2 regions of the Pantoea ananatis PA13 genome follow, and region 1 is predicted to be linked to the other one. Evidence: predicted binding sites of a transcription regulator. Region 1 holds the regulator's gene; the other holds the start of a gene.

Region 1 (5,718 bases):
GATAGCATTCAAACGGTTTATGGGCAAAAGTCAGAATATGTCCTAATGCCGCCGGAAGCAGCGCGCCTGAAAAGGTGAAACCATGATAACCTAAGCTCAGGTCTCACACTTAAGAACTTCGCTATGATTTTGAATGCGCGCCTGCAAACTGAACAATCTTCTTCTGATTCCACACCTGTCCTGCTGATTCATGGTCTGTTTGGCAGTCTTGATAACCTTGGCATTCTGGCCCGAGGGCTTAAAGACGATCGACCGCTTATTCAGGTTGATGTGCGCAACCACGGGCTATCGCCGCGCGCAGACGAGATGAACTACAGGGTGATGGCTCAGGACATGCTGGATACGCTGGATGCTCAGGGGATTGAGCGGATCGCGGTCATTGGTCATTCCATGGGCGGTAAGATCGCCATGACAATGAGCGCGCTGGCACCAGAACGTATCGAACAGATGGTGATGATCGACATCGCGCCCGTTGACTATCAGACACGTCGGCATGACGAGATTTTTGCCGCTATCCGGGCCGTCACGGCCGCTGGCGTCACCTTACGCACTGAAGCCGCAGAGATCATGCGCAACCACATTGATGAGGACGGCGTCATTCAGTTCATCCTGAAATCATTCAGTCAGGGCGAATGGCGCTTTAATGTCCCGGTGTTATGGGACAACTATGCGCTGATCTCCGGCTGGCAGGAGGTGCCTGCCTGGCCACATCCCGCGCTGTTTATTCGCGGTGGCGACTCACCTTATCTGGATAATCAGTATCGTGACGCGTTACTCAGGCAGTTCCCGGCCGCGCATGCACATGTGATCGGTGGTGCTGGTCACTGGGTCCATGCTGAAAAACCTGATGCCGTTTTACGCAGTATTCGACGCTTTTTTGCGCTTTAAAACATCTTAACTGGCTGTAAAAGTTTAAGATTGGCGTCCGCGGTTAGCCTGGAGTATGATGGCGCGCTAAATTTTTGCCGTAGGCGCGGTTGCCCGCGGGAAGAGTCAATACTTTAATCTGCGCAGCGGAAACGTCTCGTTCGCGCCCACTCAGTTGTACTAAGTCATGGCAAAAGAACACACTGACCGTACGACGCTCGATCTGTTCGCTAACGAGCGTCGCCCGGGTCGCCCAAAAACCAGTCCGCTTACGCGTGATGAACAACTGCGTATCAACAAACGCAATCAACTGAAACGTGACAAAGGGCGCGGACTTCGTCGTGTCGAACTCAAAATGAACAGTGAAGCCGTTGAAGCGCTGAATATGCTGGCTGAGCAGCGCAATCTCAGCCGCAGCGAATTAATTGAACAAATGCTGCTGGCACAACTCAAACTGGACTCACGCGGGTAAACCGCACACAGAAACAAATGTCGCGGCTTTACACATTCCGCCCTTTTGCGCGGTCTGCTATCATTTGCTGAACAGGCTCCGGCATTCATTCTATCATCAGGATTTAAGAGGTTATTTTACCCATGGCAATCGTAGGCATCTTCTTTGGCAGCGATACCGGTAACACCGAAAACATTGCAAAAATGATCCAGAAACAACTGGGTAAAGACGTTGCAGAAGTTCACGACATCGCGAAAAGCACTAAAGAAGACTTAGAAGCCTTTGACATTCTGCTGCTGGGCATCCCCACCTGGTATTACGGTGAAGCCCAGTGCGACTGGGATGACTTCTTCCCGACGCTGGAAGAGATCGACTTTAACGGCAAGCTGGTTGCGCTGTTTGGCTGTGGCGATCAGGAAGATTACGCAGAGTACTTCTGTGATGCCATGGGAACCATTCGTGACATCATCGAACCTAACGGCGCCATCATCGTGGGCCACTGGCCGACCGAGGGTTACCACTTCGAAGCGTCAAAAGGCCTGGCTGATGACAACCACTTCCTGGGTCTGGCTATTGATGAAGATCGCCAGCCAGAGCTGACCAACGAACGCGTTGATAAATGGGTTAAGCAAATTTTTGATGAGCTGCAGCTCAAAGAAATCATTGAAGCCTGATCGCGCTGAGCTCAGTGTGGACGCAGGTTCACACTGGGCAAACGGCTTTTCCTATAAAAATAATAGCTACATTTTTGTAACTTTCCCCATTTAATCTGTAGAATACCCGCATCGATCATCTGCTTATTTCCCTGGAACTGAGATGACAAAACGCGAAATGCGACTCGTCCGCTTTCCATGCCATGCGCAGCGAACATCGCCGCTGGCGCATCGCAAGGACATCGGTTTTCATTTCAGCGCATCAGTTCTATAATGAGACGCAAATGAGAATGGCGGTCGATCGACATACAGGCTACGTGCCACAAGAGTGACTAAAGTAACAGGACAATATCCGCATGACTGACAACAATACCGCATTAAAGAAGGCTGGCCTGAAAGTCACATTGCCCAGACTCAAAATTCTGGAAGTGCTTCAGGAACCTGCATGCCATCACGTCAGCGCGGAAGATCTGTATAAACGCCTGATCGACATGGGCGAAGAGATTGGACTGGCCACGGTCTACCGTGTGCTTAACCAGTTCGACGATGCAGGCATCGTGACCCGCCACAACTTTGAAGGCGGTAAATCGGTGTTTGAGCTGACGCAGCAGCACCATCACGACCACCTGATCTGTCTGGATTGCGGTAAAGTGATTGAATTTAGTGACGAATCCATTGAGACGCGTCAACGTGAAATCGCGACCCGTCATGGTATTAAGCTCACCAACCACAGCCTGTACCTGTACGGCCACTGTGCACTGGGCGACTGCCGTGAAGACGAAACGCTGCACGACAAATAAGCGCTTTCGGGTACAAAGTAAAAAAGCCGATGTTCACATCGGCTTTTTTATTGCTGTCGCTCAGGTCACGAGCGTTTCCTGCAGGTAGCGCCAGCGTGGAACAGAGGTGGTGCAGTCCAGAATCGCCAGCGAAATACGGCTTTTATTTTCACCATTCATCATCTGCAGTTCGCGATACTGAATCGTCACTTCGTTCGCATGCTCAGAAAGAATTACATGCTCACTGGTCGCAATGCGCATCCCTTCCCTTGCCCCCTGCAGTCGTCGAAAAAGATCTTCAACCTGATCCAGATTCAGCTGTTTTCCCTGCGGCGTGACCATCTTAAAATCGGGATGAAAGTGCGAGAGCAGCAGATGAAAACTGTCGCTACCATCCCGAACATGATTAAAAATATGTTCAATAAGCTGATGTAACACGACAACGCTATGTTTGGCTTCCTGTGCAAAAAGTGTCATTTTTTCCTTTTAAACCCACAAACTGATACTTCAGAGGGTTAGCGTACCTGAAAAAAAAGAATTAACACTGGGAAATTTATTAAAAAAATTAAACTGAGAGCGGTTCCACAAAAATAAAATTAATACTCTGACTCTGCTCAGGAGAAACGTCGGTACTAAAAAAAATCGCCGCAATAAAAAAGGGCGATAAGTCGCCCTTTCGATTACCCTGCGGTCAACATCACACAGAAATTATTCGCCGATTTTCGCCCAGGTATCGCGTAAACCTACCGTGCGGTTAAACACTAACTGTGAAGGGGTTGAATAAACGCTGTCGGCACAGAAGTAGCCTTCGCGCTCAAACTGGTAAGGCGCGCTGGCCACCGCATCACGCAGGCCGGGTTCAACGAAGCCCTGTTTGACTTCCAGCGAGTCGGGATTAATCGTGGTCAGGAAATCGTCTGCCGCGCCAGGATTGGGTACGCTAAACAGGCGATCGTAAAGACGGAACTCAGCGGGCAGCGCATGTTCAGCGGACACCCAGTGAATCACGCCTTTAACTTTACGGCCGTCAGCAGGATCTTTGCTCAGCGTATCCACATCACAGGTGCAGTAGATGCAGGTGATATTGCCTTCTTCATCTTTCGCGATGCGCTCGGCTCGGATCACGTACGCATTACGCAGGCGCACCTCTTTACCCAGCACCAGGCGTTTATACTGCTTGTTAGCTTCTTCACGGAAATCGGCCCGATCGATCCAGATTTCGCGGCTGAACGGCACGTCGCGCGTCCCCATCTCCGGTTTGTTAGGATGGTTCGGCATGCTAAGCACTTCGTTATGGCCTGCCGGCAGGTTTTCCAGCACCAGCTTAACCGGATCCAACACCGCCATCGCGCGTGGCGCATTTTCGTTGAGATCGTCGCGGATACAAGACTCCAGCGAGGCCATTTCAACAATGTTGTCCTGCTTGGTGATACCAATACGCCGGCAAAACTCACGGATTGAGGCCGCGGTATAACCACGGCGACGCAGGCCGGACACGGTTAACATACGGGGATCGTCCCAGCCTTCCACATGCTTCTCACTGACCAGCTGCGTGAGTTTGCGTTTTGACATCACCGCATATTCAAGATTCAGGCGCGAAAATTCGTACTGACGTGGATGAACCGGAATCGTGATGTTGTCCAGCACCCAGTCATACAGACGGCGGTTATCCTGGAACTCCAGTGTACAGAGTGAATGCGTAATGCCTTCCAGCGCATCGGAAATGCAGTGGGTAAAATCGTACATCGGGTAGATGCACCATTTGTTGCCGGTTTGATGATGTTCAGCAAACTTAATGCGGTACAGCACCGGGTCGCGCATAACGATAAAGCTGGAAGCCATATCAATTTTTGCACGCAGACAGGCTTTACCTTCTGCAAATTCACCGTTGCGCATTTTTTCAAACAGGGCAAGGTTCTCTTCCACGCTGCGATCGCGGTATGGGCTGTTTTTACCCGGCGCGGTTAACGTTCCCCGGTATTCACGAATTTCTTCAGGGGTCAGTTCATCAACATAGGCAAGTCCCTTTCCGATCAGTTCAACCGCATACTGGTAAAGCTGATCAAAATAGTCAGATGAATAACGAACGTCGCCACTCCACGAAAAACCCAACCACTGCACATCACGCTTGATGGACTCAACAAATTCCATATCCTCTTTAACCGGATTGGTATCGTCAAAACGCAGATTGCACTCGCCCTGATAGTCTTGTGCAATACCAAAATTCAGGCAGATTGACTTAGCATGACCGATGTGCAGATAACCATTTGGCTCTGGCGGGAAACGGGTATGCACACTGCTGTGCTTCCCGCTCGCCAAATCCTCGTCAATAATCTGACGAATAAAGTTAGTTGGGCGGGCTTCAGCCTCACTCATCTCAAAATCCTCAACGCGTAGAAAGGGTGGTTTATACCACGTAATATCCGGGTATGATCCACAAAGCGTTGCAGAGAAACAACCGTTTGTTGGGCGTTTAAAATAAAAAAGGCAGGAATCGCTTCCTGCCTTTTGTTGTCGATACAGCGAATTAGCCTTTAATTTCATACAGCGGGGTTTCACCCGCGATCACCTGGCCCTGCGTCAACAGCGTTAATCCTGCGAAGTCTTCAATATTGCTGACCACCACCGGACTTATCATCGAGCGGGCATGAGCGTTGAGATAGTCAAGATCCATCTCCAGCACCGGCTGACCTGCCGTAACCTGAGCGCCCTCTTCCACTAAACGGGTAAAGCCCTGACCGCCCAGCGCCACGGTATCCAGCCCCATGTGCACCACGATCTCCACCCCATTTTCACTTTCCAGGCAGAACGCATGGTTAGTGTTAAAGATTTTCACCACGGTGCCCGCAATGGGGGCCACAACGCGCTTGTCGCTGGGTTTGATTGCCACACCGTCGCCGACCGCTTTACTGGCAAAAGCCTCATCCGGTACGGCATCCAGCGGCACAATTTCACCGCTTACGGGCGC
Region 2 (5,718 bases), 2.1 Mb from region 1:
CCCGGCCGTGCGCAGTTCGTCCATCACGCTCATCAGGGTTTCATAATCGACAGACTTGTCCGCCTGGAAGAAGATCGTGGTGTCCTTGTTGCCTTCCGTCTGCTGGGTCAGCACGTTGATCAACGACGCTTTATTCACCACCTCGTTACCCACGTACAACTGCTTGTCGGCTTTGATCGAAAGGTAAACCGGTTTTTCCGGACGCGGTTGGGGCGCACTGGTGGAAGCCGGAAGGTTAACACGGACATCAACGGTCGCCAGCGGCGCTGCAACCATAAAGATGATCAGCAACACCAGCATCACGTCGATAAACGGCGTGACGTTGATTTCGTGCATTTCGCCATCTGTTTCGGCCTGGTCGTTTAATCGCATCGCCATAACGCTTACCCCAGACGCAGTTTTTGTGCGGCTGCCGGGCGGTTAACGTCAGGCTGGGCCAGGTTTCCCAGGTCGATATCGCGGCTTTGCAGCAGCATGATTTGCGCGGCCACATCGCCCAGCGAGGCTTTGTAGTTGGCGATCATGCGGGCAAACACGTTGTAGATCACCACGGCAGGAATGGCGGCAACCAGGCCAATAGCGGTAGCCAGCAAGGCTTCGGCAATGCCGGGGGCAACCACGGCAAGATTCGTGGTTTGCGTTTTGGCGATACCAATGAAGCTGTTCATGATGCCCCAGACGGTGCCGAACAGGCCGACAAACGGCGCGACCGAACCAATCGTGGCCAGGAAACCGTTACCGCGGCCCGCGTGACGGCAGAAGGCAGCCACCCGACGTTCAAGACGGAAAGCGGTACGCTCTTTGATCCCGGCGGTATCTTCAACGCCAGCAGAAAGTTCCAGCTCATTTTGCGCATCGTTAAGGAGTACCGCGCTGTGGCTGGCGGTTTTGAACTGCTGGGCAGCGCGCGCGGCATCATTCAGGTTGCGGGCTTCACCTAACGCCAGCTGCTCGCGCTTGAGGCGACGTTTGGCCGCGCTCAGCTCAGCATATTTACCGAAGAAAATTGCCCAGGTCACGACCGAGGCCAATAACAGACCAATCATGACCACCTTTACCACGATATCGGCATGCTGGTACATGCCCCATACGGAAAGGTCTGCTTGCATTAAGTCACTGGCTACCACGCTGCTTCTCCAACTTCATCTACTACATGGGTGCGGAATGAAGTGCCGATGATAGCAAAAAACAATCGAATTGATAGTGGTTCTCATTAGTATTTACAATCTTGCAGCCACTAATGACGGTGAGCCAGCACCTGAATAAGCCGCGCCTGCCCTGCCGTTTCTCTGGTCCAATCCTGACGGGATGACTGGCGTTGATCGTTTCGCCCCTGTTGGCGGCATCCCGCCCCAAAACGGTTAATTAGCGATCGCTCTCATAAAATAACTTTTTCGTTTCGATGAATGTGAAAATTATGTTGCAGCTAAAAACTGCCTACAGCAGGATAAGTAGAACGTTCTACTAAAACGTTCTACTTACAATAAAAACGCCAATAGGGGCGCAACATCGGGAAAACTCGGTATGACACTGCTATTAGGGTTGGTTAAATCGTTATCGAAGTTATCAATGATTGGTCGGGCGCTCATGCTGCCTATTTCGTTGCTGCCTGCCGCTGGCTTACTCCTGGCATTTGGTAATAAGTTCGAGTTACCGCTGATGATGAACGCCGGAGGGGTGATTTTTGATAACCTGCCGATGCTGTTTGCGATTGGCTCGGCTGTGGGACTGGCCGCCGAATCCGGGATAGCCGCACTTTCCGCCGCGGTTTCCGTCTTTGTCACCAACATCACCATTGGCACCATGCTGCATATCACTCCGGAAATGGCGGCCCAGGGAGGAAAATATGCCATGGTCGTCGGCATTCCGACGCTACAGATGGGCGTATTCGGCGGCCTTATCTGCGGCATCCTCGCCGCCTGGTGCTACAACCGCTTCCATACCCTGCAGCTCCCTGAGTTCCTGGGTTTCTTCTCGGGTAAGCGTTTTGTTGCCATTGCGACGGCATTTTTATCCTTTCTGCTCGGCCTGCTGATGCCCTATGTCTGGCAACATATTCAGGCGGGCATCGATGCACTTTCGGTGATCGTCAACGGCGATAATCAGGCGGCCTCCACCTTTATTTTTGGGCTGGTGGAGCGCGCCCTGATCCCGCTTGGCCTGCACCACATCTGGTATCCCTCGTTCTGGTACTCCTTCGGTGATTACGTCACCAAAACCGGCCAGGTGATTCATGGTGATCAAACCATCTGGTTCAAAATGCTGGAGGAAGGCGTGAAATCCTTTAGCAGCAACGGCTACCAAAATGCGGGCAAGTTTATGCAAGGTGAGTATCCGCTTATGCTTTTCGCCCTGCCTGCCGCCTGTCTGGCGATGTACCACGAAGCCCATACCAGGAATAAAAAGATCGCGTTCGGTATCCTGTTTTCAGCGGCGTTGACCTGCTTTTTGACCGGCATCACCGAGCCAGTGGAGTTTACCTTTATCTTTGTCGCGCCCCTGCTTTATGTCTTTAATGCCATCATGGCGGGCCTGGCCTATATGACCATGTATTTACTGCATGCCCATATCGCTAAATCTTTTTCCGCCGGATTGATTGACTACATTAGCTTTGGCATTGTGCCGTCGCTCAACGGTTACCAGACTCATTATCTCAGCGCGGTTATCGTGGGCGTACCGATGGCATTGATTTACTATTTCACCTTCCGCTTCGTTATTCGTCGGTTTAATGTAAAAACACCGGGACGAACGGACGTCACAGCGACGACCGATGACAAAACCGATGCAGAGCTGGCTAGCGAAATCATCGTCCTGCTGGGAGGTGAGAAAAACATCCGCTCGGTGGGCGCCTGTATCACGCGCTTACGGCTTGAAGTCGTCAACAGCCATGACGTTGACCGTGAAGGGCTGAATAATCTTGGCGCACGCGGCGTGGTTTTTGTCGGCGATAACGGTATACAAATTATTTTTGGCGCCAGAGCGCAATTTATTGCCCAGACGCTGTCCGGGATGACAGGCTGATGCAGGCCTGGCTTTCTGACGATGGCGGGCAAGGCGATAGCAGGCTGAGCAGGTGAATTTCAGGGAGCAGGTTTGAAGAGAGTCAGCATTACTGATGTGGCTAAACACGCCGGCGTGTCGGTTTCGACCGTCTCGCTGGTGCTGCGTCAAAAAGGAAAAATATCCGATGCCACCATCAGGAAAGTTCACGCCGCCATTGATGCGCTCGACTACGTTCAGAATGTGGCAGCCGCCAACCTGCGCGCCAGCACCTCTAACCTTATCGGTCTGATTCTGCGTGATTTCAGCGACAGTTTCTCCGTGAAGGTCATGGCAAGCCTTGTGCAGCAGCTGGAAAAGCAGGGCTATATGGTGTTTTTGGGGCAGCCCACTGACGACGGCGAATCGCTGACGCGCTGCCTGCTCTCCTTTAAACAGCAGGGCGTCGCTGGCGTTGTCTGTCTGGCGTCAGACAGACGAAATGCCAGCCTGCCGTCGCAGCTTCTCCACTGCCCTTTACCCCTGGTGGTGGTGTCCCAGTCGCTGCTGGCGGAGAAGTGTAATCTGGTCATGCGTGACAACCACCAGGCCGCCCACCTGGCGACCCGCTATCTGATTGAACGCGGTCACCGCAATATTGCCTATATTGGGGGAATTGAAGGGGACCTGATCCGTCAGCAGCGCTTACTGGGGTTTCGCAGCGCCCTGACTCAACACGGGCTGGCCGTAAGGGAAGGATTTACGCCATCCTGCCGTGACGATACCCACTCAGCCGCCTTTGCCACGCGTCAGTTACTGGAGCAAAACAACACCATTACCGCGCTGCTCTGTCACTCTCCGGATGCGATAATCGGGGCGATGTCCGGTATTCATCACACCGGTCGCACCGTGGGTAAAGACGTGTTTCTGACCCAACAGGTCGCTCTGATGGGCTTTGAGGACATGCTGCACGTGAACCTCACCTCGCCCTCTTTTACCTATGTTTCCTCCGCCAGTGAAGAAACCGGCCGCCAGGCGGCTGAGCTTATCCTGCGCCAGCTACAAGACCCTGAGCGCCCAAGGCAGCGTATTTTATTATCGGGCCAATTAATTACACGAGAGTCGGCATAAATCGGCATTTTGATTGTCAGAGAAGCGAGTATGTGAAAAATCGCTTTCGGGCGCAGCGGTTAGCCTCTGCGAACGGTGGGTGCGCAAACATAACGATAAACAGCCTATGAGCAACACAATCATAACCAGCCTAACGTCACTTTTACGTCGGAAACGACAGCAGCGCTTATTACGGGATCGCCGTATAGGCTTTAACCGTGCACGCGCGCAAGATCACGCATCACGCGCAGCGCACGCTTCGATATTGCCTGGTCCTGACGGCCATCGCGCTGACGCCACAGGGCCGCTTACTGCGCCCGCCCGTTCTGCAGACGGCTCGTCACCGCTTCCCATCACGACGCCAGACCGGACGATGCTGCTGTGGCTATCCCGCTGCCTGTTATTTGTGTCGCTACTGCTGCCGGGTTCAAACATGATTTCATCCTGCTCTGGTGCCTGTTATGCGGCGACCAACACGCTGATCACCCTGCACTTTTTCAGGCGCTGTTATGAGTCAGATAAACCCTCATCCGGCATCGTGAAGTGTTTCAGTCGCCAGTTGCGCAGCGTGGCCCTGATTCGTTTTATCCACGCCTCACGCAATGCGGCACCGCCGGGCAGACTAAAGCGTTTTCACTACGGTCATCAGTCGGATAAAACGCGAAGGCGCAACGTGCGCCCGCCGTTCCGTGCGGCTCCCGAATCGGACTCAGCCATCCATGTCAGCCCGGCAGAGCCCTCTCTGTTTTCACCGGATGCCTTGCTCAGGTCGCCGCAGGCGCAATCGTTACCGCCCTGTACCACTCCGCGCTACAACGCCGCTCCTGCGTTGATCACGCCGCCGCAGAACCCGCTGGCGGCATCCCCGGGCTGTCAGCCCTGAGCAGGCGACACGTCCACAAAGCCTGGCCCGGTGGCGGGTGATTAGCGGATATCGCCAGGGCTTATCCCCCAGCGGGAAGGCGTGCTTCTTTCGCCCGCCCGGCGCTGCTGACTGCGCCCCTTGGCCGTTATCATCGCCACCGTTAACAGGGCCGGGATGGCCAGCACGGCGAAAATAGTGGCGAACCCCCAGCCCAGCGCCAGCATCTCTGCCCCCACCAGCGCGCTGAGAATGGCCCCGATGCGCCCTACGCCGTGCATCCAGCTGGAGCCCGTTGCACGCGCCTCGGTGGGATAAAAGCTGGCCGAAAGCGCATTCATTCCCGTGTTAGCGCCACCGATGCAGAAGCCGATCATCATGGCGCAACCGCCCAGCAGCACCGGGTGCGCCAGCGAAAATCCCATCCCCACCGTGAACAGCGCGCCCGCGCCGTAAATCATCGACAGCGCCCGGTGCGATTCAATCCTGTCCATCAGCCAGCCCGAAAACAGCGAACCGCAGGTTCCGCCCGCCTGGAACAGAGCCGTGATAATGGCGGCCTGCACCACGTCAAAACCGTTATCCTTGATCAGCATGGGGAGCCAGCTGCCCAGGGTATAGAATAAAAACAGTGCGGTAAAATAGGCGCCCCACAGCATCAGGCTGCCAAACCGGTACTGGTCATTGAGTACGACTTTTACCGGCTGCGCCCTGGCCTTGCTGACCGGCGGCAGTTCGACGCTGCACTGCTGCAGATCCAGATCTGG

The links. The regulator Fur, encoded in region 1, represses iron uptake genes when iron is present. The targets are predictions, from matches to a motif close to ATAATAATGAGAACNACTATCAA.
Region 2: the regulator Fur is predicted to act here: its motif matches at 1,198-1,220, upstream of exbB (tol-pal system-associated acyl-CoA thioesterase).

Annotation. Positions count from the first base shown of each region.
Region 1 covers NC_017554.1:3,255,934-3,261,651, forward strand. The annotation lists gene ybfF (esterase) at 124-888, shown strand; gene ybfE (LexA regulated protein) at 1,055-1,339, shown strand; gene fldA (flavodoxin FldA) at 1,462-1,992, shown strand; gene fur (ferric iron uptake transcriptional regulator) at 2,328-2,771, shown strand; gene PAGR_RS15350 (hypothetical protein) at 2,832-3,227, opposite strand; gene glnS (glutamine--tRNA ligase) at 3,459-5,126, opposite strand; gene nagE (N-acetylglucosamine-specific PTS transporter subunit IIBC) at 5,278-5,718, opposite strand, start outside.
Region 2 covers NC_017554.1:773,993-779,710, reverse strand. The annotation lists gene exbD (TonB system transport protein ExbD) at 1-378, opposite strand, end outside; gene exbB (tol-pal system-associated acyl-CoA thioesterase) at 384-1,109, opposite strand; gene PAGR_RS03810 (PTS transporter subunit EIIC) at 1,525-3,021, shown strand; gene malI (Mal regulon transcriptional regulator MalI) at 3,094-4,110, shown strand; gene PAGR_RS03800 (hypothetical protein) at 4,355-4,972, shown strand; gene PAGR_RS03795 (MFS transporter) at 5,014-5,718, opposite strand, start outside.